3 regions of the Intestinimonas sp. HCP28S3_D6 genome follow, and region 2 is predicted to be linked to each of the others. Evidence: predicted binding sites of a transcription regulator. Region 2 holds the regulator's gene; each other region holds the start of a gene.

Region 1 (7,672 bases), on a different contig from region 2:
ACCCCGACCGGTTCTTCAACATGGGCATCGCCGAGGGCAATATGATGAGCGTGGCCGCCGGTCTGGCCGCCGCGGGTAAGAAGGCCTTTGCCGCCAGCTTTGCCATGTTTGCCGCCGGCCGGGCCTTTGAGCAGGTCCGCAACTCCATCGCCTATCCCCACCTCAACGTGACGGTGGTGGGCTCCCACGGCGGCCTCTCTGTGGGTGAGGACGGCGCCACCCACCAGGCCTGCGAGGACATGGCCGTCATGCGGGCCATCCCCGGCATGGTGGTGTGCTGCCCCTGCGACGGCACCGAGATGAAGGCCGCCGTCAAGGCCCTCATGGACTACGACGGCCCCGCCTACCTGCGCCTGGGCCGCTCCGCCGTGGAGGACCTGACCGGGGACCTGCCCGGCTATTCCTTCCAGCTGGGCAAGGGCGTCACCCTCCGGGAGGGCAGCGACGTCACCATCATCGCCGTGGGCCTCATGGTCCAGGAGGCCATGAAGGCCGCAGAGACCCTGGCCGCCGAGGGCATCCAGGCCCGGGTCATCGACATGCACACCGTGAAGCCCCTGGACGAGGCGCTGGTCCTCAAGGCGGCTCAGGAGACCGGGTGCATCGTCACCACCGAGGAGCACACCATTGTGGGCGGCCTGGGCTCCGCCGTGGCTGAATACCTCTCCGGGGTCTGCCCGGTGCCGGTGGTCCGCCACGGGGTGGAGGACGTCTTCGGCCGCTCCGGCAAGGCCGCCGAGGTCCTGGCCGCCTACGGCCTCACCGCCGACGGCATCGTGGCCAAGGTCAAGGCCGCTCTGGCACTGAAAAAGTGAAGATCGTCTGCCTGGGGGACAGCCTGACCTACGGCTACGGTGTTCCCCGCAAGGACTGCTGGGTGAGCCGTGCGGCGGCCGCCACCGGCCACACCCTGGTGAACCGGGGGGTGAACGGGGACACCACCGGTGGCATGCTGGCCAGGTTCGGCCGGGACGTGCTGGGCGAGCAGCCGGACCGGGTCCTCCTGCTAGGGGGTGCCAACGACATCATTTTCGGCGGTAGCGACGCTCCCGCCCGGCTCAACCTGACCGCCATGGCCAACCAGGCGATGGCCAACCGCATCCGTCCCATGATCGCCCTGCCGCCGCCGGTGTACGCCGAGGGCATCCCGGAGCCCTGGCTGGCCCTCACCGACTATCAAAAGCTGGCCCCTGTTTTTGCGTCCTATCGGGCGTGGGTGGCGGCCTTTGCCAAAGCCTTCGGGTTCCGGACGGTGGACTTCGCCGTCCCAGGGCTCCTGTCTCCGGAGGGCTATACCCACTATCTGGATGGCCTCCACCCGGACGGGGAGGGCCACCGCCTGATGGCGGAGGCCGTGATTGCCGCTCTGCCCCCGGTACGGGTGTAACGTGAAAAAAGTCCGCCGCAATTATTTGCGGCGGACTTTTTTTGCCTTCCGGCCGGTTTTTTGCGAAAAAGGCTTGACTGTAAACCGGCTTTACCCCTTATACTGGCCTTGAAAGGGGGCGCTGTCATGAACATATCCCAACTGGAGATGGTCCTGGGCCTGCCCCGGGCCAGCATCCGCTTTTATGAAAAGGAGGGACTGCTCTCGCCGGAGCGGCTGGCCAACGGCTACCGGGACTATTCGGAGACCGATGTGGAGACCCTGCGGCGGATCAAGCTGCTCCGGGCCCTGGGCCTGACCCTGGAGGACATCAAGGCCCTCCAGGCGGGGAAGCTTCGGCTGGGCGACGCCCTGCGGACCCAGGAGGAGCGGCTGCGTCGGGAGGCCGCCGAGCGGGAGGCCGCCCGAACCCTGTGCCGTGCTATGGAGCTGGAGGGGGCGGAGTACGCCACCCTGGACGCCGGGCGCTACCTGAATGAGCTGGACAAGCTGGGGGAGACGGGGGTCACCCTGACGCCTCCCGCCGCCGACAGCCTGCCCGTGGTCCGCCACCCCTGGCGGCGGTACCTGGCCCGGCTGCTGGACCACAGCCTGTGTATCCTGTTGCTCAATGCCATCCTGGTGCTCACGCTGCGGTTCACCTTCGGGGAGGGGCTCCTGAACACCCTGGTCCAGAGCTACCTGGCCTGGGGCATCCAGTTCCTGCTGGAGCCCCTGTTCCTGTCTACCTGGGGCACCACCCCGGGCAAGTGGATCTTTGGCCTGAAGGTCCGCAACGCCGACGGGGGCAAGCTCACCTTCCGGGAGGCTGCCGCCCGCCTGTCCGCCCTCTTCCGGTACGGCGAGGGCTGGAGCCTCCCCGGCTATCAGCTCTACCGCAACTATAAGAGCTACCGGGCCTGTTCCGACGGGGAGGTCCTGCCCTGGGACGAGGGGATCTCCTATACCATCCGGGACGAGAGCGGTCTCCGGGGTCTGGCCTGGGCGGGAGCGGCCGCGCTGGACATCGGGCTGAGTGTGCTCCTGGTCTTCCAGCTGACCATGCCGCCGGTGCGCCATCCCCTGACGGTGGCTGAGTTTGCCCGGAACTACAACGATCTGGTCCGGCAATATGACCTGGACAGTATGACCCTGGACGAGACAGGCACCTGGGTGGTGCCCCAGGGCACCCTCAGCCTGGGGAACCCGCCCCCCATCTTCCACTATGAGACCACCGGGGACGGCGTGCTCACCGGGGTCTCCTTCACCTATGAGAGAGCGCCGGATTATTTCTGGGACGGAGCGGAAACCGAGCAGACCGCCGCCTTCCTGGCCATGCTGGCCGCCCAGCCCGGCGTGAGCCTCTTCAACTGGGTGCCCCTGGTGGGGCGGGTCAGCAATGAGCTGGGCAACGGCAATGAGAACTTCCGCCTTACCCTGGCCGGACTCACGGTGGAAAATGAGGTGGTATACAGCGGCTATCGCCCGGTGGGGGGCTTCCTCCTGCCGGAGGAGGGGACGGAGCAGTCCTACGCCCAGCGTTTCTCCATTTCCGCCTCTGACGAATGACACCCTTTTGTCACCCATTTTTCCACCACCTGTGGTAGGCTGAGGGGGAAAGGTGGGATGGAGATGAAAAAGACAGGTCTGTCCCTGGCACTGGCCGGGGCGCTGCTGTGTATGCTCTGCGCCTGCGGTCCCGCGGCGGAGGGGCCGGCAGACACCACCCCGGCGGAGACCGGCCTGCTGGACCTGCTCTCCGGTCTGACGGCGGAGGACATCGGCGAGGTGAGTCAATTTGGGCCCAACGAGCCACCGGACAGCACCACCCTGGCGGCCATGCTGAACGAGGCAGCGGCCCACCCCATCGACCATGCCGACCTCACCATCAACGGCTCGGACACCGATGTGGTGTGGTCTCTGGACTGCTACATCGCCCCAAAAAACCAGGGGATATACTCCGGGGCGGACGCCCTCCACCTCCAGGCCGGTCTGGAGGAGAATGTGGTGGAGATCTTTGGCGGGGAAAACCTGCCCGACGGCAGGGTCCACCTGGAGGACGCGGCCCTCTACCAGCTCCTGCGCACCAGCTGTGACCAGGAGGGCTTTATTAACGAGTACTACTATGAAAAATACCGGGACCTGGTGGACGGCTACTACAACGGCCGTCTGGAAGAGGTCCGGGACGCGGGGTATACCGCTTGGGAGCTCACCGAGTTCCTGGGGGTGTTGGGCACCACCAAGGAATCGGGCAAGGGGGCCGTGGCCTTCCGCATGGGGGCAGCATTTGTCACGGACCCGCCGGAGCTGGCTCCCCATGTGCTGGCCGGCGGGGCCTATGTGGACAGCGCCCTCCGGGTCCACGGCCTGGACTGGCAGAACGTCTACCTGGTGACCCTGGACGAGGAGCCGGTGGGCCTCTCCTTCGGGGAGGGCGTCATCGGGTTTATCAGGGACCACAGCGGCGAGGAGGTGCACATGGAGGACCTTCAGGCCGCCATGAATCCCTCTTCCGCCGGATAATTTGTAAACATTTCTTGAAACCTCTTGAAAAATCGCGTGCGAAGGACTATGATAGGTTAGCACTCAAAAGTGGAGAGTGCTAACCTATCGTTTTTTAAGAAGATTCACATATATGGAGGCATGTACCATGGCGAAGAAACAATTCAAGGCGGAGTCCAAGCGGCTGTTGGACCTGATGATCAACTCCATTTACACCCACAAGGAGATCTTTCTCCGGGAGCTCATCTCCAACGCCAGCGACGCGGTGGACAAGCTGGCCTACAAGGCCCTCACCGACGACCAGGTGGGCCTGAACCGCTCTGACTTCAAGATCAAGCTGATCCCAGACAAGGACGCCCGCACCCTGACGGTGAGCGACAATGGCATCGGCATGACCAAGGAGGAGATGGAGTCCAACCTGGGTACCATCGCCCGCAGCGGCTCCCTCCAGTTCAAGCAGGAGATGGCCGCCAAGGAGGGCAGCGAGGACCAGAACGTGGCCGACATCATCGGCCAGTTCGGCGTGGGCTTCTACTCCGCCTTCATGGTGGCCGATCAGGTCACCGTGATCTCCAAGGCCTACGGCGAGGACACCGCCTGGAAGTGGGAGTCCTCCGGCGCCGACGGCTACACCATCACCGAGTGCGAAAAGGAGATGGTGGGCACCGACGTCATCCTCCACATCAAGGCCAACACCGAGGACGAGGACTATGACCAGTACCTCCAGCCCTACCACCTGGACGACCTGGTGAAGAAGTACTCCGACTACATCCACTACCCCATCGTCATGGAGATGGAGCACACCCACGCAAAGCCCAAGCCGGAGGACGCCGGGGAGGACTACAAGCCGGAGTACGAGACCCACAAGGAGTGGGAGACCCTGAACTCCATGGTACCCATCTGGCAGCGGCCCAAGAGCGAGGTCAAGCCCGAGGAGTACAACGAGTTTTATAAGGAGAAGTTCGGCGACTGGGAGGACCCCCTGGCCGTCATCCACGTGAAGGCCGAGGGCGCCGTGGAGTACACCGCGCTCCTCTTCATCCCCGCCCACGCCCCCTTCAACTATTACAGCCGTGACTACGAGAAGGGCCTCCAGCTCTACTCCTCCGGCGTCCTCATTATGGACAAGTGTGCCGACCTGGTGCCCGACCACTTCTCCTTTGTCCGGGGCGTGGTGGACTCTCCCGACCTGTCCCTGAATATCTCCCGTGAAATGCTCCAGCACACCCGGGTGCTGAAGGTCATCTCCACCAACCTGGAGAAGAAGGTGAAGGCTGAGCTCCTCAAGCTCCAGAAGGACGACGCTGAGAAGTATGAGAAGTTCTGGTCCGCCTTTGGCCGCCAGGTGAAGTACGGCGTGGTCTCCGACTACGGCGCCCACAAGGAGCTGCTGAAGGACCTGCTGCTGTTCTGGTCCTCCAAGGAAGGCAAGAACACCTCTCTGGCCGCCTATAAGGAGCGGATGCCTGAGGACCAGCAGTATATCTACTTCCTCCAGTCCGAAAGCGTGGAGCAGGCGGCCAAGCTGCCCCAGGCCGAGCGCATCCTGGACAAGGGCTATGAGATTCTCTACCTCACCGAGGAGGTGGACGAGTTCGTCATGAACACCCTGGGCGAGGTGGACGGCAAGGCTTTGAAGAACGTCAACGACGACGACGCCCTGCCCCAGTCCGACGAGGAGAAGGCCGAGACCGAGAAGAAGGCCGAGGAGAACAAGGACGTGCTGGACTTCGTGAAGGAGACCCTGGGCGACCGGGTCAAGGAGGTCCGCATCTCCAAGATCCTCAAGACCGCCCCGGTGTGCATGACCGCCGACGGCCCCGTCTCCCTGGAGATGGAGAAGTATTTCCAGAAAGTGGACCCCAACGCCGCCAAGGATATGAAGGCCGCCCGGGTCCTGGAGCTCAACCCCGACTCCGGCGCCTTCGCCGCCCTCCGCTCTGCCATGACGGAGGATAAGGAGAAGGCCAAGATCTATGCCGAGCTCCTCTACCAGCAGGCCCTGCTCATCGCCGGCTTCCCCCTGGAGGATGCGGCCAAATATACCGAGTTGGTCTGCTCTCTCATGAAGTAAAAATGTCCAAAGGCAAGAAAGCCGCGGTGGGAAGGATTCCCGCCGCGGCTTTTTATAACCTGCACAAAAGGAATGGTGCTACCAATTAAAAATTGTATAAATAAACAAACGAAAATAAAATAAGCTTCAAACGAAAGTTGAAAATACTTCTAAATTTAGTTATCCTGCCGATTGCGTTAGAATATGGACCGTGGTATACTCTGGCTGTCAAAAGGAAAGCGGGTGATTGCAGCGCCCCCTTTGATGCGCCGGCGCACCGGGGTCGGAGAGACCTGACCCTGTGACACAGCGGCGGCGGAATTGCTGACATCCCTTTGTTAGGAGGTTTTGACCATGGTCGTACCCATTCAAATTGATTCGATTCAGGAGCTCTATAAGCTGCAGCAGCTGGCCTGCAAGGTGGATGAGCCTGTATATGTTCACTCCCTCGACGGTGCCATCATGGTGGACGCCCGGTCCTCTCTGGGCCTGTTCACCCTGGACTTCACCAAGCCGGTGAATGTTGTCACCGACTCTGCCTACGTGCTCCGCAAGCTGGGTGTACACGCTGGCGCCCGGGCCTGAATTTGAAAGAAAAAACCGCCGCCGTTCCCCTTCCGGGGACGGCGGCGGTTTTGCGTTTCAGAGGGATTGGTCCTCGGCCAGAGGACGACGGCGGTGGTCCTGAGGCTCCCAGGCGGGGAGGGGGAGGCGCTGCATGGCGGAAAAGACCTTCTCCCGCAAGTCCGGGTAGTCCTTGGAGAGGGTGCGGATGAGTTCCTTGACCTCCTGGCGCTTGGTATAGCCGTCGGCGGGACAGGGGTTGAAAACCACCGGAAGCCCCTCTACCTCGGCGGCCCGGCGGAGCATCCACTCCGAGCAGTAGAGGAGGGGGCGGATCTGGGTGATGCCCATGCGGTCCAGGTAGGTCACCGGCTGGAAGCAAGAGATGCGCCCCTCGTAAAAGAGGGAGAGGAAAAAGGTCTCGATGGCGTCGTCGAAGTGGTGACCCAGGGCGATCTTGGTGATGCCCCGTTCCCGGATGGCGTTGTGGAGGGCGCCCCGGCGCATCTTGGCGCACATGGAGCAGGGGTTCTTCTCCTTGCGCAGGTCAAAAATGATGTGGTGGATCTCGGAGGGGAGGAGGGTGTAGGGGACGCCCAGCTTTTCGCAGTAGGCCGCCACCGGGGCGAAGTCCATGCCCTCTCCGCCGTCCACGTGGCCCATGTCCAGGGTGAAGGCCTCCACGGTGAAGTGCTTGGGGTAAAAGTCCGACAGCTTGGCCAGGGTGGCCAGGAGGGTAAGGGAGTCTTTGCCGCCGGAGACCCCCACGGCGATGCGGTCGCCGGCCTGGATCATGTCGTAGTCCTCCACACAGCGGCGGGTGTAGCTCAAAATTCGGTTCAGCATGCGGGTGATCCTCTCTGTCTTGAAAGCATTGCCGATATTGTATCACATCACGAGTCGGAATGCCAGACGGAGATGGCGAAGCCCAGGGTGACGCAGAAGATAAAAGCCTGGAAGACGAGCTGGCCCGCCAGGGTGTAGACATAGCAGAAGAAGTCCGTGCTCACGAACCAGTAGGCGCCGCCGCCGATGGCCAGGATACGGAGCATCCGGAGCAGCCGGCTTTTAATCATAAATACGCCTCCTTACATAATTAAAGTATATCGCCTAAATCAGTCGAATTTTGTCGACTATTATCATATCATATTCTGTTAGAAAATACAGTGTGAATTTTCAATTATATT
Region 2 (7,672 bases):
GTCTTTGGTGCGGATGGAATACTTATAGATGTCATAGCGGTCCAGGCCGGGGACAAAGCCCTCCCACAGGCCCCCGCCGATGGGAGAGAGGGGATTGGCCTCCTCCTCCCAGCGGTTGAAGTCTCCCACCACGGAGACCTCTGCGGCGTGGGGCGCCCAGACGCGGAAGGTGTAGCCCCACTGTCCGTCCCGCTCCTGGGCATGGGAGCCCATGAACGCCCAGGCCCGGATGGCCTCGCCGTTGGTGTACGCCCTGACGATCTCCTCGGTGGTGGGTTTATTTGTGCGATCCATGGTTAGCGCCTCATTTCTTTGGTAATATTATCCAAATGCCCCTGGGGGACACCGTCGAAGCTTGTCAATAACGCTAATTGACCTAAAATATAGCTCTAGTTATTTGTATGAATTATACAACACAAATAGCACTCCGTCAAGGTGCGGGAGGGCGGGAACCATAATTTTTACGCATATTTTTCCGTTTCTTTCCGAGGAGAGAAACAGAAGGACTCAGCCGGCCAGAAAGAGGTTCCGGACCAGCCGCAGGAACAGGCCGGGGACGGTGATGCGTGCCACCGCCTGGTCGGCCACCAGGGGGATGGTGCAGAGCTTGGTATCGCCAGCGGAGACGGTCAGCTCACCCAGCGTCTGGCCCTGCTCCACGGGGGCCTCCACGTCCTCAGAGAGCTGGAGGGAGGTGGTAATCTGGTTGAGCTGGCTCTTCTCCACCAGGATGCGGCTGCCGTTTGCCAGCACGGGCTGAACCGTGTCGGTCACCCCCAGGGAGACGGCCACCGGCGGAATGGCCTGGTCGGGGCGGACGTCCACCAGGGTGTAGTTGGCAAAGCCGTAGGTGAGCAGGGCCTGGGCGGCGCTGAAGCGCTGGGCGGAGGTGGGGGAGCCCAGGACCACGGCGATGAGCTCCATGCCCTCCCGCTCGGCGGTGGCGGAGAGACAGTAGAGGGCGGAGTCGGTGGAGCCGGTTTTCAGGCCGGTGCAGCCCTCATAGTAGCGGACCAGCTTGTTGGTGTTGGCCAGCTGGAACTGGCCGCCCCGGATGGTGTCCATCCAGATGGTGCTGTACTGCCGGATGTCCGGGTGGTTGAGGATGAGCTCCCGGGACATGAGGGCGATGTCGTAGGCGGAGGTCAGATGGCCCGCCGCGGGGAGGCCGGTGCAGTTGACAAAGTTGGTGTCGGCCATGCCCAGCTGGGCCGCCCGCTCGTTCATCCGGGCCACGAAGGCCTCCTCACTGCCGGCGATGTGCTCGGCCAGGGCCACGGCGGCGTCGTTGCCCGACACCACCGCCACCGCCTTGATGAGCTCCTCCACGCTCATCTGCTCCCCTTCCTTTAAATAGACCTGGGAGCCCCCCATGGAGGCGGCGTAGGCGGAGACGGTGACCTGGTCGGTGAGGGCCATGCGGCCCTCGTCCAGGGCCTCCATCACCAGCAGCAGGGTCATGATCTTGGTGACGCTGGCCGGCTCCCGCTTGTCGTGGGCGTTCTGCTCACACAGAACGGTGCCCGTCTCCTTTTCCATCAGCACTGCGTCGGCGGCCTCCACCTGGGGACTGCCAGCGGCGGCAGCGGCGGCGGGACAGACCAGCAGCCCGGCGCAGAGCAGGACCGCGAGGGTTCGTTTCATCATGGCGCTTCTCCTCCATCATCGAAGATTCCTGTAAGAAAGAGGATGTGGAGGGAGAGAGGATTCTATACTGGAAAGAATGGGAAGGGAGAGGCAGCGGTTTTTGTTGAAAAAAAGAAAGGACGATCGGAATAGAGGGATTTCGCCCCGGACCGGCCCTTCTGTGTCGGTGGGGTAACGGTCAGAGCTCCTTTTTCATGGCGATGTCGGAGAGCTCGAAGGCCACGTGGTCGTGGTCCTCATAGCGGAAGCCGTAGGACTCATAGATATGGAGGGCGGCCTTCAGGCTGTGGTGGGAGGTGAGGACCAGGGTGTGGACCCCCATGGCCCGGGCGGCGTCAATGGTGGCCTCCATGAGGGCCTTGCCGATGCCGTGGTTCCGGCAGGCCTCCAGCACCCCGAACTTGAAGGGCTCGGCCACCCCATTGCCAAAGGGCTCCAGCATCATCATGCCCACCGGCTTCCCCTCCGCCATGGCCAGAAAGATGCGCCCACCCGCCGCCAGCACCCGCTCCGGGTGGGTCAGCTGGTCGATGTCCGCCGGCTCCAGGAGGTCGTTGCCCTCCAGCCAGGGTAGGGAGATGTCCATGAGGGCATCCTTATATTGAGCGTCATAGTCCTGAATGGAAAAGTCAAACGGCATGACCGCCCCTCCTCTCTGTTTCCATCATCCTACCACACCTGCCTGCCGTTGGCAATCGGACAATGGGTGTGCAAGATCAAAAAGCAAAAATTACCGGGGTGAAACCGTTCACATTTAATTTACAACCTACCCTATTGACTTTTAACCGGGGTGGTGGTAGATTTACATTAGCACTCAGGGAGAATGAGTGCTAAAACCACAGAGAAGAAGGTGAGCGGGGATGGATCTAACGGAACGGAAGAAAAAGATCCTCCGCGCCATCATCGAAAACTATATCCAGACGGCGGAGCCGGTGGGCTCCAAGGTCATCGCCGCCACGCCGGGACTCAACGTCTCCTCGGCCACCATCCGCAACGAGATGGCCGATCTGGAGGCCCTGGGCCTGCTGGAGCAGCCCCACACCTCCGCCGGGCGCATCCCCTCGCCGGGGGGCTACCGGGTGTACGTCAACGAGCTCATGGAAGACTACCGCCTGTCGGTACAGGAGACCCGGAAGCTCAATGAGGCCCTGCATCTGAAGATGCGGGAGCTGGACCAGGTCATCGACCAGGCCGGCCGGGTGATCTCCCAGCTCACCCAGTATCCCGCCTTCGCCCTGGCCTCCGGGTCCAGCCGGGTGACCATCCAGCGCTTCGATCTGCTGATGGTCTCCAGCGACTCCTTTATTATTGTAGTGATGACGGATACCAACGTGGTCCGCAACCGGCTGGTGAGGCTGCCCTCCGACCTGAGCGAGGCCCAGCTCCAGCTGCTCAACACCCTGCTGAACACCACCTTCACCGGCCTCACCCTGGACGAGATCACCCCCGAGCTCATGCGGGTGGCCTCCCACGCGGCAGGCGAGGCCTACGGCCTCATCAGTTTGGTGGTCTCCTTTGCCATGGATGTGCTGGAGAGCCTGGAGCAGCGCAGGGTCCACACCGCCGGCATCGCCAGTCTCCTCTCCCACCCGGAGTACCGCAGCCTGGACCGGGCCGCCCCCCTCATGAGCTACCTCAGCGAGGACCAGGACGCCGCCCGTTTTCCCATGCCCCAGGGGGACCCCATGGAGATCCTTATCGGCCCGGAGAACGTGGCCGACGCCCTGAAAGACACAAGCGTGGTGGTGGCCAGCTACGACATCGGCGACGGCATGCGAGGCGTCATCGGTGTGGTGGGCCCCACCCGGATGGACTATGCAAAGATCACCGCCCGTCTCTCCTATTTCGCCGCCGGCCTGAGCCGCCTCTTTGAACAGGGCAGCCTGCCGCCGGCAGAGGAAAAGGAGAAGTAGGACGATCCACTTAGGAGGTAATCGCTTGAGCAAGCAGGAAAAGAAACAGCAGGACCCGGCTGTGGAGGAGGTCCCCGTGGAGGAGACCCAGACCCAGACCGAGGCCCAGGCCGCTCCCCAGCAGGAGGCGGCGGCCGATCCGCTGCTGGAGGAGCTGGAAAAGCTGCGGAAGCAGATGGACGAAAAGGAGGAGCAGTACCTCCGCCTGGCCGCCGAGTACGACAATTTCCGCAAGCGCTCCCAGAAGGAGAAGGAGGGCATCTATCAGGGCGCCAAGAGCGACGCCGTGGCCGCCTTCCTGCCCGTATACGACAATCTGGAGCGGGCCCTCAAGCAGGAGACCGCCGACGAGGCGTACAAGAAGGGCGTGGAGATGACCATGACCGGCCTGAAGGACATCCTCTCCAAGCTGGGCGTGGAGGAGATCCCCGCCCTGGGCGAGACCTTCGACCCCTCCCTCCACAACGCCGTCATGCACGTGGAGGACGAGAGCGCCGGGGAGAACACCGTGGTGGAGGTCTTCCAGTCCGGCTTCAGGCTGGGCGAGAAGGTCATCCGGTTCGCCATGGTGAAAGTTGCGAACTGACACTATCCCGTAGGGGCGGCCTTTGGCCGCCCACACGACCATCGTTAAAAATAAGTTTTCAATATATTGGAGGAATCGTTTATGTCTAAGATCATCGGTATCGACCTTGGTACCACGAACTCTTGCGTGGCCGTCATGGAGGGCGGCGAACCCGTTGTTATCGCCAACGCTGAAGGCAACCGCACCACCCCGTCTGTGGTGGCCTTCTCCAAGGACGGCGAGCGTATGGTGGGCCAGGTGGCCAAGCGCCAGGCCATCACCAACCCCGACCGCACCATCATGTCCATCAAGCGTCAGATGGGCACCGACCACAAGGTGACTATCGACGGCAAGGCCTATACTCCCCAGGAGATCAGCGCCATGATCCTTCAGAAGCTGAAGGCCGACGCCGAGGCCTATCTGGGCCAGAGCGTCACCGAGGCCGTCATCACCGTCCCCGCCTACTTCAACGACGCCCAGCGTCAGGCCACCAAGGACGCCGGCAAGATCGCCGGTCTGGACGTGAAGCGTATCATCAACGAGCCCACCGCCGCCGCTGTGGCCTACGGTGTGGATAAGGAGAAGCAGGACCAGAAGATCATGGTCTACGACCTGGGCGGCGGCACCTTCGATGTGTCCATCCTGGAGATCGGCGACGGCGTCATTGAGGTCCTCTCCACCTCCGGCGACACCCATCTGGGCGGCGACGACTTCGACCAGGCCATCATGGACTGGATGGTCGCCGAGTTCAAGAGCTCCAACGGCATCGACCTCTCCGGCGACAAGGTGGCCATGCAGCGCCTGAAGGAGGCCGCTGAGAAGGCCAAGATCGAGCTCTCCGGCGTCACCTCCACCGCCATCAACCTGCCCTATATCACCGCCGATGCCACCGGCCCCAAGCACCTGGATCTGACCCTGAGCCGCGCCAAGTTCGACCAGCTCACCGCCAACCTGGTGGAGCGCACCGCCGGCCCCGTGCGTCAGGCCATGAGCGATGCCGGCCTCTCTGCCAGCGACATCTCCAAGGTCCTGCTGGTGGGCGGCTCCAGCCGTATCCCCGCCGTGCAGGACATGGTCAAGAAGCTCACCGGCAAGGAGGGCTTCAAGGGCATCAACCCCGATGAGTGCGTGGCCATCGGCGCCGCCATCCAGGGCGGCGTCCTGGTGGGCGACGTGAAGGGCCTGCTGCTGCTGGACGTCACCCCCCTGTCCCTGGGCATCGAGACCATGGGCGGCGTCATGACCAAGCTCATCGAGCGCAACACCACCATCCCCTGCAACAAGAGCCAGGTCTTCACCACCGCCGCCGACAACCAGACCTCCGTTGAGGTCCACGTCCTCCAGGGCGAGCGTGAGATGGCCCAGTACAACAAGACCCTGGGCCGCTTCAACCTGGATGGCATCGCTCCCGCCCGCCGCGGCGTGCCTCAGATCGAGGTCACCTTCGACATCGACGCCAACGGCATCGTGAACGTCTCCGCCAAGGACCTGGGCACCGGCAAGGAGCAGCACATCACCATCACCTCCTCCACCAACATGTCCAAGGAGGACATCGACAAGGCCGTCCGCGAGGCCGAGCAGTTCGCCGCCGAGGACGCCAAGCGGAAGGAAGAGGTGGACGTCCGCAACCAGGCCGACCAGGTGGTCTACCAGACCGAGAAGGCCCTGGAGGACGCCAAGGACAAGATCGACGCCAGCGACAAGGCCAGCGTGGAGGCCGCCCTCAACAAGCTGAAGGAAGCCCTGAAGGGCACCGACGTGGAGGCCATCAAGGCGGCCACCGAGGAGACCACCAAGGCCTTCTACCCCATCGCCGAGAAGATGTATCAGCAGGCCAATCCTCAGGGCGGCCAGGCCGGTCCCGACATGGGCGGCTGCGCCGGCGGCGACTGCGGCGGTTCCTGCGGCACCGACCCCAACGTGGTGGATGCCGACTACAAGGTCGTGGACGACGATAATAAGTAAGATCCTTTTGAATTCAGAAGAGGCGCTCCGGCGGTTACGCCGGCGCCCCATGGGAAGCGCAGGCGGGGTCTCCGACCCCGCCCCTTTCCGCGCAAAGAGGTGAGAACCAATGGCGGAACAGAAACGAGATTATTATGAGGTCCTAGGCGTCAGCAAGGGCGCGTCGGACGATGAGATTAAAAAGGCCTACCGGAAGCTGGCCAAAAAGTACCACCCCGACCTCAACCCCGGTGACAAGACGGCCGAGGCCAACTTCAAGGAGGTCAACGAGGCCTACGAGATCCTCTCGGATAAGGATAAGCGGGCCCGGTACGACCAGTTCGGCCACGCGGGGGTAGACCCCAACTTCAACCCCAACGGCGGCGGATTCGGCGGGTTCGGCGGCTTCACCGACATGGGGGACATCGACCTGGGCGACCTGTTCGGGTCCTTCTTCGGCGGCGGCTTCGGGGGCGGCGGCGGCAGCCGGCGCAACGCCCCTCAGAAGGGTGAGACCATTCGGGCCGGCGTCACCATCACCTTCGAGGAGGCGGCCTTCGGCTGCGAGAAGGAGGTCACGGTGAGCCGCACCGAGCAGTGCGACGTCTGTAAGGGCACCGGCTGCGCCCCCGGCACCACGGCGGAGGTCTGCCCCGACTGCCACGGCACCGGCACGGTGCGCATCCAGCGGGGCGGAGGAGGCTTCTCCTTCTCCACCACCACCTCCTGCCCCAAGTGCTGCGGCACCGGCAAGATCATTCACCAGCCCTGCAAGACCTGCAACGGCGCGGGCACCGTCCGCAAGCAGAAGAAGCTGGCCGTCACCATCCCCGCCGGCATCGACAACGGTCAGGCTGTCTCCCTCCGGGGGCAGGGCGGCGCCGGGCGCAACGGCGGACCGGCGGGCGACCTGCTCATCGGCGTCACCGTCAAGCCCCACCCCATCTTCCGGCGGGAGGGCACGGCGGTCTACATGGACCAGCCCGTCTCCTTCGTCCAGGCGGCCCTGGGTGCTGAGCTGGAGATCCCCACCATCGACGGCAACGTGAAGTACGAGATGCCTGAGGGCACCCAGTCCGGCACCACCTTCCGGCTCCGGGGCAAGGGCATCCCCGGCCTGGGCGGCCGGGGCAGGGGCGACCAGTATGTCACCGTGAAGGTAAAGGTCCCCACCGGCCTCAACAAGGAGCAGAAGGACGCCCTACGGGCCTTCGCCGCCACCATGGGCGAGGAGCACGCCGGCAATGACCCCATCAAGAACTTTTTTGAAAACCTGGGCAACAAAAAGAAGAAGTAAGCCCGTTCCGACCCCGGTCCCATTTGGGACCGGGGTCGTTTTTTGCCGGGGGGTGGACTTCTTCTGGAGAGAGGACTATACTGAGAGCTAGAAACACGCTTCCGGGCGCGAAACAGAGAGGAGTATAGCTGTCATGAAATGGAAACAGGTCTTGGTTGCCGGCCTCGTCGGTGCGTCGCTGCTCACCGGCGGCGTGACCGCCGGCGCCTTCTCCGATGCACCTCCCGCCTGGTCGGCGGCACAGCTGACCCATCTGGAGGAGAACGGTATTCTGGAGGGCCTCAACACCGGGGGCGCCACAACCGC
Region 3 (7,672 bases), on a different contig from region 2:
CGACGCCGGCCTCCAGAGCCTGGAGTGGGCCGAGCCCATCCTGATCCTCAACGCCTGCTACTATGACCAGGACGCCCCCGGCAACGACGAGGCCTACTACGCCGCCGTGGAGGACGCTGCCGAGACCGTTGACGGCAACGAGCGCACCGAAAAGATCGGCCAGATCCAGATGGATATGTTCAAGAATTGCAACATCATCCCCTTCTTCAGCAACCTGTCCTACATCGCCTACGGCGATCAGGTGAAGGGCATCGTGGTCCAGTCCGACAGCTCCCTGTACTGGAACGACCTGAGCTTCTAAGCCCCAATTTAAACCAAAAGCACTGGCGCCGGTACCTGCCGTACCGGCGCCATCGTGCGCGTACAGACAAATCCAGAAAGAGGGTAACAAAATGGAGCACCCCATCGGTATCATCGGCGGCATGGGCCCCATGGCCTCCCAGCTCTTTTATAAAATGGTGACGGAGCACACGGCGGCGGAGCGGGACCAGGACCACATCAACCTCATCCTGCTCAGCGACGCTTCCATGCCCGACCGGACGGCGGCCATCCTGTCGGGGCAGTACCAGGGCCCGGAGGAGCAGCTCCTCTCCGACGCCCGGCTGCTGGAGCAGTGCGGCTGCACCGCCATCGCCATCACCTGCAACACCGCCCACTTCTTCGCCGACCGCATCGCGGACAAGATCGGCATCCCCATCCTCCACATGATCCGGGAGACGGCGGCCGCCCTGGCAAGCCGGTGCCCCGGGGGCAGGGTGGGCATCCTGGCCACCGACGGCACCATCCAGACGGGGCTCTACCAGAAGGCCCTGGAGGCCCTGGGCCTCACCCCCTGGACCCCTCCGGCGGAGATCCAGAGGGAGGTCATGCACCAGATCTACGACCGGGTGAAAAAGGGCCTGCCCTGCGACCGGGAGAGCTGGGGGCGCATTGAGGAGGCCTGCCGTCAGGCGGGCTGCGCCGCGGTGGTGCTGGCCTGTACGGAGCTCTCCGTCATCAAGGCCGACGAGGGCCTGGAGGACTGGTATGTGGACCCCATGGAGACCCTGGCCCGGAAGGTCATCGAGACCGCCGGAAAGACCTATCGCTGAAGAGAGGAGAACGAGACTATGGGACTGCCTGAAAACAGCGGCTTTGACCTCCACGCCAAGTGGCCCCGGGGGGAGCGGGACCTCATCACCGACGTGCCCGGGGTGAAGGTAGGCCATGTGACATTAAAGGAAGGGGACATCCACACCGGCGTCACCGCCGTGCTGCCCCACGGGGGCAACTGCTTCCAGGACAAGGTGATGGCCGGGGTGTCGGTCATCAACGGCTTCGGCAAGAGCGTGGGCCTCATCCAGATCCAGGAGCTGGGCACCATCGAGACCCCCATCCTCCTCACCAACACCCTCAGCGTGGGCACCGCCTGCCAGGAGCTCACCCGGTACATGCTGGAGGGGAACCCGGACATCGGGGTCACCACCGGCACGGTGAACTGCGTGGTCACCGAGTGCAACGACGGTCGGCTCAACGACATCCGGGGCCTCCACGTCCGCCCCGAGCACGTCCGTGAGGCCCTGGCCAATGCCAGTGAGGACTTTGAAGAGGGGGCCGTGGGTGGCGGCACCGGTATGGTCTGCCTGGGCCTCAAGGGGGGCATCGGCTCCGCCTCCCGGCGGGTGGACGTGGACGGCCAGCCCTACACCGTGGGCGCCCTGGTCATGTCCAACTTCGGCGCGCCGGGCAACCTCATCATCGGCGGGAAGCACTACGACACCAATTTGGGCCGGGAAGAGCGGAAGGACGAGGGCTCCATCATCATGCTACTGGCCACCGACATCCCCCTCAACGAGCGGCAGCTGAGCCGGCTGGCCAAGCGGTCCATGGTGGCCCTGGGCCGGGTGGGCTCCTACTGCGGCAACGGCAGCGGCGACATCGCCATCGCCTTCACCACCGCCAACCACCTACCCCATTATAGTGAGAAAAATATCCTGGAGACCAAAATGTTCTACGACGAGAACATCGACCGGGTCTTTGTGGCCGGGGTGGAGGCGGTGGAGGAGGCCATCATCAGCTCCCTCTACCACGCCGAGACCACCACGGGGGTCCGGGGCAACTGCTACCTGGGGCTCCGGGACTTCGTAGCCCGGTACGGCGGTTAAGGGGGCGGTCCCATGGCAGTCTACTTCATCAGCGCCGACCTGGAGGGCATTGCCGACGTCACCGCCTGGTGCGAGACCGAGCCGGGGGGACAGGGCTACGAAGAGGCCCGGGTCCAGATGACCCGAGAGGTGGCGGCGGCCTGCGAGGCCATCCTGGACGCCGGCCACCAGGCGGTGGTCCGGGACGGCCACGGCTGCGCCCGGAACCTCCCCCACGACAAGCTGCCCCGAGGCGTCCGGCTTATGCGGGGCTGGGCCTGCCATCCCGGCTCCATGATGGCCGGCCTGGACGGAGGTTATGCCGGCGCCCTCTACATTGGCTACCATGCCCCCGCCGGCACCGACGGCAGCCCCCTGGCCCACACCATCAACAAGGACGTCATCCACTGCCTGAAGGTCAACGGCCGCGTCGCCTCCGAGTTCACCCTCAACTCCCTGTACGCCGCCCAGCTGGGGGTGCCCTCTATTTTTCTCAGCGGCGACGAGACCATCTGCCGCCTGGCGGCGGAGGAGATCCCGGGACTCACCACCGTGGCGGTGAAGGAGTGCCGGGGCAACTCCACCTTCAACCTCCACCCCGACGACGCCTGCGAGGCCATCCGGGCGGGGGTGGCGGCGGCCCTGACCCGGCCTCTGCCGGTGCGGGCGGTGCCGGAGACGCTGACGGTGGAGGCCGTCTTCACCGGCCACCAGGCGGCCCGCCGGGCCCAGGCCCTGACGGCCCTGGCCCGGTCCCCCTTCACCCGCACCGCCGTGGACGCCGTCTCCTACACCGCCCACAGCCCCACGGAGCTCAATGAGGCCGTGGAGGAGATCATCGGCTGAGGCTCCGGGGCACAAAATCGCATATTTTATGAACAAACATCGTTCCTTTTGTAAATGTTAGCACTCACGTGTTGACAGTGCTAATCCGCGGTGCTATAACATAATTGTTCCAAGAAGAGGAGTTCAGAGAGCTCCTCCGCAGGGCAAAAAGTAAGTGCTGTGAATGGAGGAATGACTTATGTTGCCCAGCATTTTTGGTGAGAACCTGTTCGATGATTTCTTTGATGACCGTTTTGGGATGTTTCCCATGTGGAATACCGGCCGTGATCCGCTCTACGGCAAGCACGCCAAGAACCTGATGAAGACCGATGTGCGGGAGACCGAGAACACCTATGAGGTGGATGTGGATCTGCCCGGCTTCAAGAAGGGCGAGATCACCGTGGACCTGAAGGACGGCTACCTGACCATCAGCGCCGCCAAGGGCCTGGACAAGGACGAGAAGGACAAGGAGGGCCGTTACATCCGCCGGGAGCGCTATGCTGGTTCCTGCAGCCGGAGCTTCTATGTGGGCGATGTGAAGCCCGAGGACGTGTCCGCCAAGTACGAGGACGGCATCCTGAAGCTGTCCATGCCCAAGGCGGGCAAGAAGGAGCTGCCTAAGCGCTCCACCATCGCCATCGGCTGATGGGACAAGTTCATACCAAGCTGTAAAAAGGGGGGCGCTCCCAGAGATGGGAGCGCCCCCCTTTTGCGCGTTTTTAGGGCTTTGATGCTTCAATGGACAGGACGGTGAGGGTGTTTCCAGCCACGGAAAAGCGGATGTTGTGGCCGGCGAAGTCCATGCCGTAGACCCGCTCCGGGTCGTGCTGGTAGGAGGGGCGGGGGTCCCGGGCCAGGACGGCCAGCAGGGCCCGGGCCTTGTCCCCGGGCAGCCGCCCCAGCAGCTCCGGCGGACAGTCCACCTCCAGCTCCCCGCCGCCGGTGGGGGCAAAGCCCCCCAGGGCCTCGGGGTGGCAGTCGGCGTAGGGGAGGTAGGGCTTGATGTCCAGGATGGGGGTGCCGTCCATGAGGTCGGCCCCTGAGACGATGAGCTGGGGACCGTCGGGGGTGTGAAGCCGGATCTCCTCCAGCTTCACGGCGGAGAGGCCGATGGGGTTGGGCCGAAAGGGGGAGCGGGTGGCAAAGACCCCCATGCGCTCGTTGCCACCCAGCCGGGGCGGGCGGACAGTGGGGGACCAGCCGGCGCCCACTGAGCGGGAAAAGACCCACACCAGCCACAGGTGGGAAAAGCCCTCCATGCCCCGGAGGGCGTCGGGGTTGCGGTATTCCGGCGCAAAGACCACCGAGGCCCGGAGGGACTCCACCAGACCGCTCTGCCGGGGGATGCCGAACTTGGTGGGGAAGTCGCTGCGGATATGGGCCACAGGGGCCATGGTAAAGGTATCGTCCATAGAGGTCTCCTTCCAGGCGGGGTCGCTGCCCCACGGGGATCATTTTGTCAGGGCTATTGTATCACAGGTGAGGGCAGCAGAACAAGAGGATGACCATTTCCTTCCAGTTTAGCGGGAACCGCGTGACTTTTCCCCGGACGGCATGCTATACTTATTTCATCAGGAACCACACAAGACCAAGATCGGAGCGTGAAATATGCGGAAACTGCCCAAATGGATTCAGGACCTGCGGGGACTCTCACCCGCCAATTTTCTCTTTTTGACGGCCGCGGGGCTCATCAACGCCTTCGGCATCACCATTTTTCTGGCCCCCGTCAAGCTCTATGACAGCGGTATCTCGGGGACCTCCATGCTGCTCTCCCAGCTCACCCCGGAGACGTGGACCCTCTCCATCTTCCTCCTCCTCCTCAACACCCCCCTCTTCCTCTACGGGCTGCGGCGGCAGGGGACGGTCTTTACAGTGTACGCCATGTATACGGTGGCCATCTACTCCCTGGGGGCCTGGCTCATTACCGACGTTCTCCCCGTGGATGTGACCATGGCCTCGCCCCTGGCGGGCTCCGACCTGCTGCTGTGCGCCCTCTTCGGCGGCCTCATCTCCGGCCTGGGCAGCGGCCTGGCCATCCGCTATGGCGGCGCCATGGACGGCATCGAGGTCATGGCGGTCATCTTCGCAAAACGCCTGGGACTGTCGGTGGGTACCTTCGTGATGATCTACAACATCGCCCTCTACATCGTCTGCGGTGTGGTCCTCCAGAGCTGGATTCTCCCCCTCTACTCCATCGTCACCTACATGGCCGCCCTCAAAACGGTGGACTTTATTGTGGAGGGCCTGGACCGGTCCAAGGGGGTCTTTATCGTCACCATCCGACAGGAGGAGGTGTGCCGGGCCCTCTCTGAGACCTTTGAGCACGGCATGACCATCGTAGACGCCAAGGGCTTTTACTCCAACTCCCCCCGGACCCTCATTTACGTGGTGGTCAACCGCTTCCAGATCATCCCTATGAAGGATCTGGTCCACCGGATCGACCCCACCGCCTATATTACCATCCACGAGGTGGCCGACGTCTTTCAGATGAACCAGGACAGCGCCCCGGCGCCCAAATCCGAACCTGCGCCTGAGCCCGAGCCGGAGCCGTAAACCCATACACAGGAACAGGTCTGGTGCGCCAGACCGGAAAGGTGGAACCATCATGCTCTCCATTTTCTTCAGCCCCCGAGGAACCACGAAAAAAACCGCCCGCGCCATTGCCGGCCACGACGGACCGGTGCAGGAGCGGGACCTGCTGGGCCGCCCCCTCACCGAGGACCTGGACGTACCGGCGGAGGAGCCGGTGCTGGTGGCCATGCCGGTCTATGCCGGGCGCATCCCCCAGCACTGCTTCGAACAGCTCTCCGCCCACCTGAAGGGCCACGGCGGCCCCGCCATCGCCGTGGCGGTGTACGGCAACCGGGACTACGACGACGCCCTCACCGAGCTCCAGGACCTGCTGGAGGCCAACGGCTTCCACGTGGTGGCGGCGGGGGCCTTCATCGGCCGGCACTCCATTTTCGACCACGTGGCCGCCGGCCGCCCCGACGAGGCCGACCTGGCCGCCATGGCCGACTTCGGCGGGCGCTGTCGGGAGGTTCTGGCCGCCTATGTCCCCGGCGGGGACCATCCCCCCATCGCCATCAAGGGCAGCCACGACCTGCCCCCCCATAAGAAGGTGTCCTTCCACCCCTCCGCCGGGGACCGGTGCATGAAGTGCAACGCCTGCGCCAACGCCTGCCCCGCCGGAGCCATCCCCAAAGAGACCCCCTGGGTCACCGACGAGACCAAGTGCATCTCCTGCGGCGCCTGCATCTACCTCTGTCCCACCCAGACCCGGCAGTACCGGGGGGAGGCCTACGAGACCGCCGCCAGGGGGTTTGAGGCCAAGTGTGCCCAGCGCCGGGAGCCGGAGGTGTTCTTTTAAGGTATGAATGAGATCATTCAGAGCCTCTACGACCGCAAGTCGGTGCGGGCCTTTGAAGAGCGCCCGGTGCCGGCGGAGCTGAAGGCGGAGATCCTGGCCGCCGCCGCCCAGGCCCCCACCGCCGGCTGCCAGCAGCTCTACACCATCCTGGACATCACCGATCCGGCCCTCAAGGAGGCCCTGGCAGAGACCTGCGACCACCAGCCCTTCATCGCCCAGGCCCCGGTGGTGCTGGTGTTCTGCGCCGACTGCCTCCGCTGGTATGACGCCTACCGGGCGTCGGGGCTCTCTCCACGCCGCCCCGGTCCCGGAGACCTGATGCTGGCCGTCACCGACGCCGCCATCGCCGCCCAGAACGCCGTGGTGGCCGCCCAGAGCCTGGGGCTGGGCTCCTGCTACATCGGGGACATTATGGAGCGGTACGAGGACCAGCGCCGGCTTTTACAGCTGCCCCCCTGGGTCTTTCCCGCCTGCATGCTGGTGCTGGGCTGGCCCACCCGGCAGCAGAAGGAGTGCAAAAAACCCGCGCGGTTCGATCCGGCCTATATCGTCCACGAAAACGGCTACCGCCGCCTGGAAGAGGAGCAGCTCCGGGCCATGTTCCGGGAACGGTGCGGCGGCCAGACCTTCGAGGGCTTCCTCTCCGCCTTCTGCGCTCGGAAGTACGAGTCGGACTTCTCCCGGGAGATGAGCCGGTCCGTGGGGGAATATCTCCAAGACCTGGAACGGGTGGCGGAGCCTGCCACGGAGAAATAGACAAAGTTTGCGAAAGTTTTGTTGCAATTTTCTATCGGAATGGTATAATTGTGGCAAGCGATACCAAATCGACTTTTGAACTTCAGAAGGAGGACGAACCAATGGCAAAATTTGTCTATGACTTCTTCGAGGGCAACGGCTCCATGCGTGAGCTGCTGGGCGGCAAGGGCGCCAACCTGGCGGAGATGTCTAACCTGGGCATGCCTGTGCCTCAGGGCTTCACCGTGACCACCGAGGCCTGCACCCAGTATTACAACGATGGCCGTACCATCGCGCCCGAGATCGAAGCCGAGATCATGGAGCATTTGGCCAAGCTGGAAGAGAAGACCGGCAAGAAGTTTGGTGATACCTCCAATCCTCTCCTGGTGTCCGTCCGCTCCGGCGCCCGGGCCTCCATGCCCGGCATGATGGATACCATCCTCAACCTGGGCCTCAACGACGTGGCCGTGGAGGGCTTTGCCGCCAAGACCGGCAATCCCCGCTTCGCCTACGACTCCTACCGCCGGTTCATCCAGATGTTCTCCGACGTGGTTATGGAGCTCTCCAAGAAGCGCTTTGAGGAGATCATTGATGACCTGAAGGACAAGAAGGGCGTCAA

What was found. The regulator HrcA, encoded in region 2, represses chaperone genes, less so after heat shock. The targets are predictions, from matches to a motif close to TGTTAGCACTCNNNNNNNNNGAGTGCTAACA.
Region 1: htpG (molecular chaperone HtpG) is a predicted target of HrcA. The motif match lies at 3,944-3,974, and genes of this name have one in related genera.
Region 3: ACTNBK_RS11590 (Hsp20/alpha crystallin family protein) is a predicted target of HrcA. The motif match lies at 3,025-3,055, and genes of this name have one in related genera.

The regions. Positions count from the first base shown of each region.
Region 1 covers NZ_JBQHTM010000048.1:10,623-18,294, reverse strand. Annotated here, with positions in the region: gene ACTNBK_RS13905 (transketolase family protein) at 1-815, shown strand, start outside; gene ACTNBK_RS13900 (GDSL-type esterase/lipase family protein) at 812-1,387, shown strand; gene ACTNBK_RS13895 (MerR family transcriptional regulator) at 1,514-2,935, shown strand; gene ACTNBK_RS13890 (hypothetical protein) at 2,999-3,889, shown strand; gene htpG (molecular chaperone HtpG) at 4,017-5,942, shown strand; gene ACTNBK_RS13880 (hypothetical protein) at 6,276-6,506, shown strand; gene ACTNBK_RS13875 (tRNA lysidine(34) synthetase) at 6,564-7,331, opposite strand; gene ACTNBK_RS13870 (hypothetical protein) at 7,379-7,561, opposite strand.
Region 2 covers NZ_JBQHTM010000038.1:6,406-14,077, forward strand. Annotated here, with positions in the region: gene glgB (1,4-alpha-glucan branching protein GlgB) at 1-294, opposite strand, end outside; gene ACTNBK_RS12360 (D-alanyl-D-alanine carboxypeptidase family protein) at 508-1,644, opposite strand; gene ACTNBK_RS12365 (GNAT family N-acetyltransferase) at 1,826-2,287, opposite strand; gene hrcA (heat-inducible transcriptional repressor HrcA) at 2,508-3,560, shown strand; gene grpE (nucleotide exchange factor GrpE) at 3,586-4,146, shown strand; gene dnaK (molecular chaperone DnaK) at 4,228-6,090, shown strand; gene dnaJ (molecular chaperone DnaJ) at 6,200-7,366, shown strand; gene ACTNBK_RS12390 (S-layer homology domain-containing protein) at 7,500-7,672, shown strand, end outside.
Region 3 covers NZ_JBQHTM010000034.1:2,478-10,149, reverse strand. Annotated here, with positions in the region: gene ACTNBK_RS11610 (ABC transporter substrate-binding protein) at 1-301, shown strand, start outside; gene ACTNBK_RS11605 (aspartate/glutamate racemase family protein) at 393-1,091, shown strand; gene ACTNBK_RS11600 (P1 family peptidase) at 1,110-2,144, shown strand; gene ACTNBK_RS11595 (M55 family metallopeptidase) at 2,157-2,969, shown strand; gene ACTNBK_RS11590 (Hsp20/alpha crystallin family protein) at 3,148-3,594, shown strand; gene tsaA (tRNA (N6-threonylcarbamoyladenosine(37)-N6)-methyltransferase TrmO) at 3,668-4,360, opposite strand; gene ACTNBK_RS11580 (YitT family protein) at 4,557-5,501, shown strand; gene ACTNBK_RS11575 (4Fe-4S binding protein) at 5,554-6,318, shown strand; gene ACTNBK_RS11570 (nitroreductase family protein) at 6,322-7,074, shown strand; gene ppdK (pyruvate, phosphate dikinase) at 7,176-7,672, shown strand, end outside.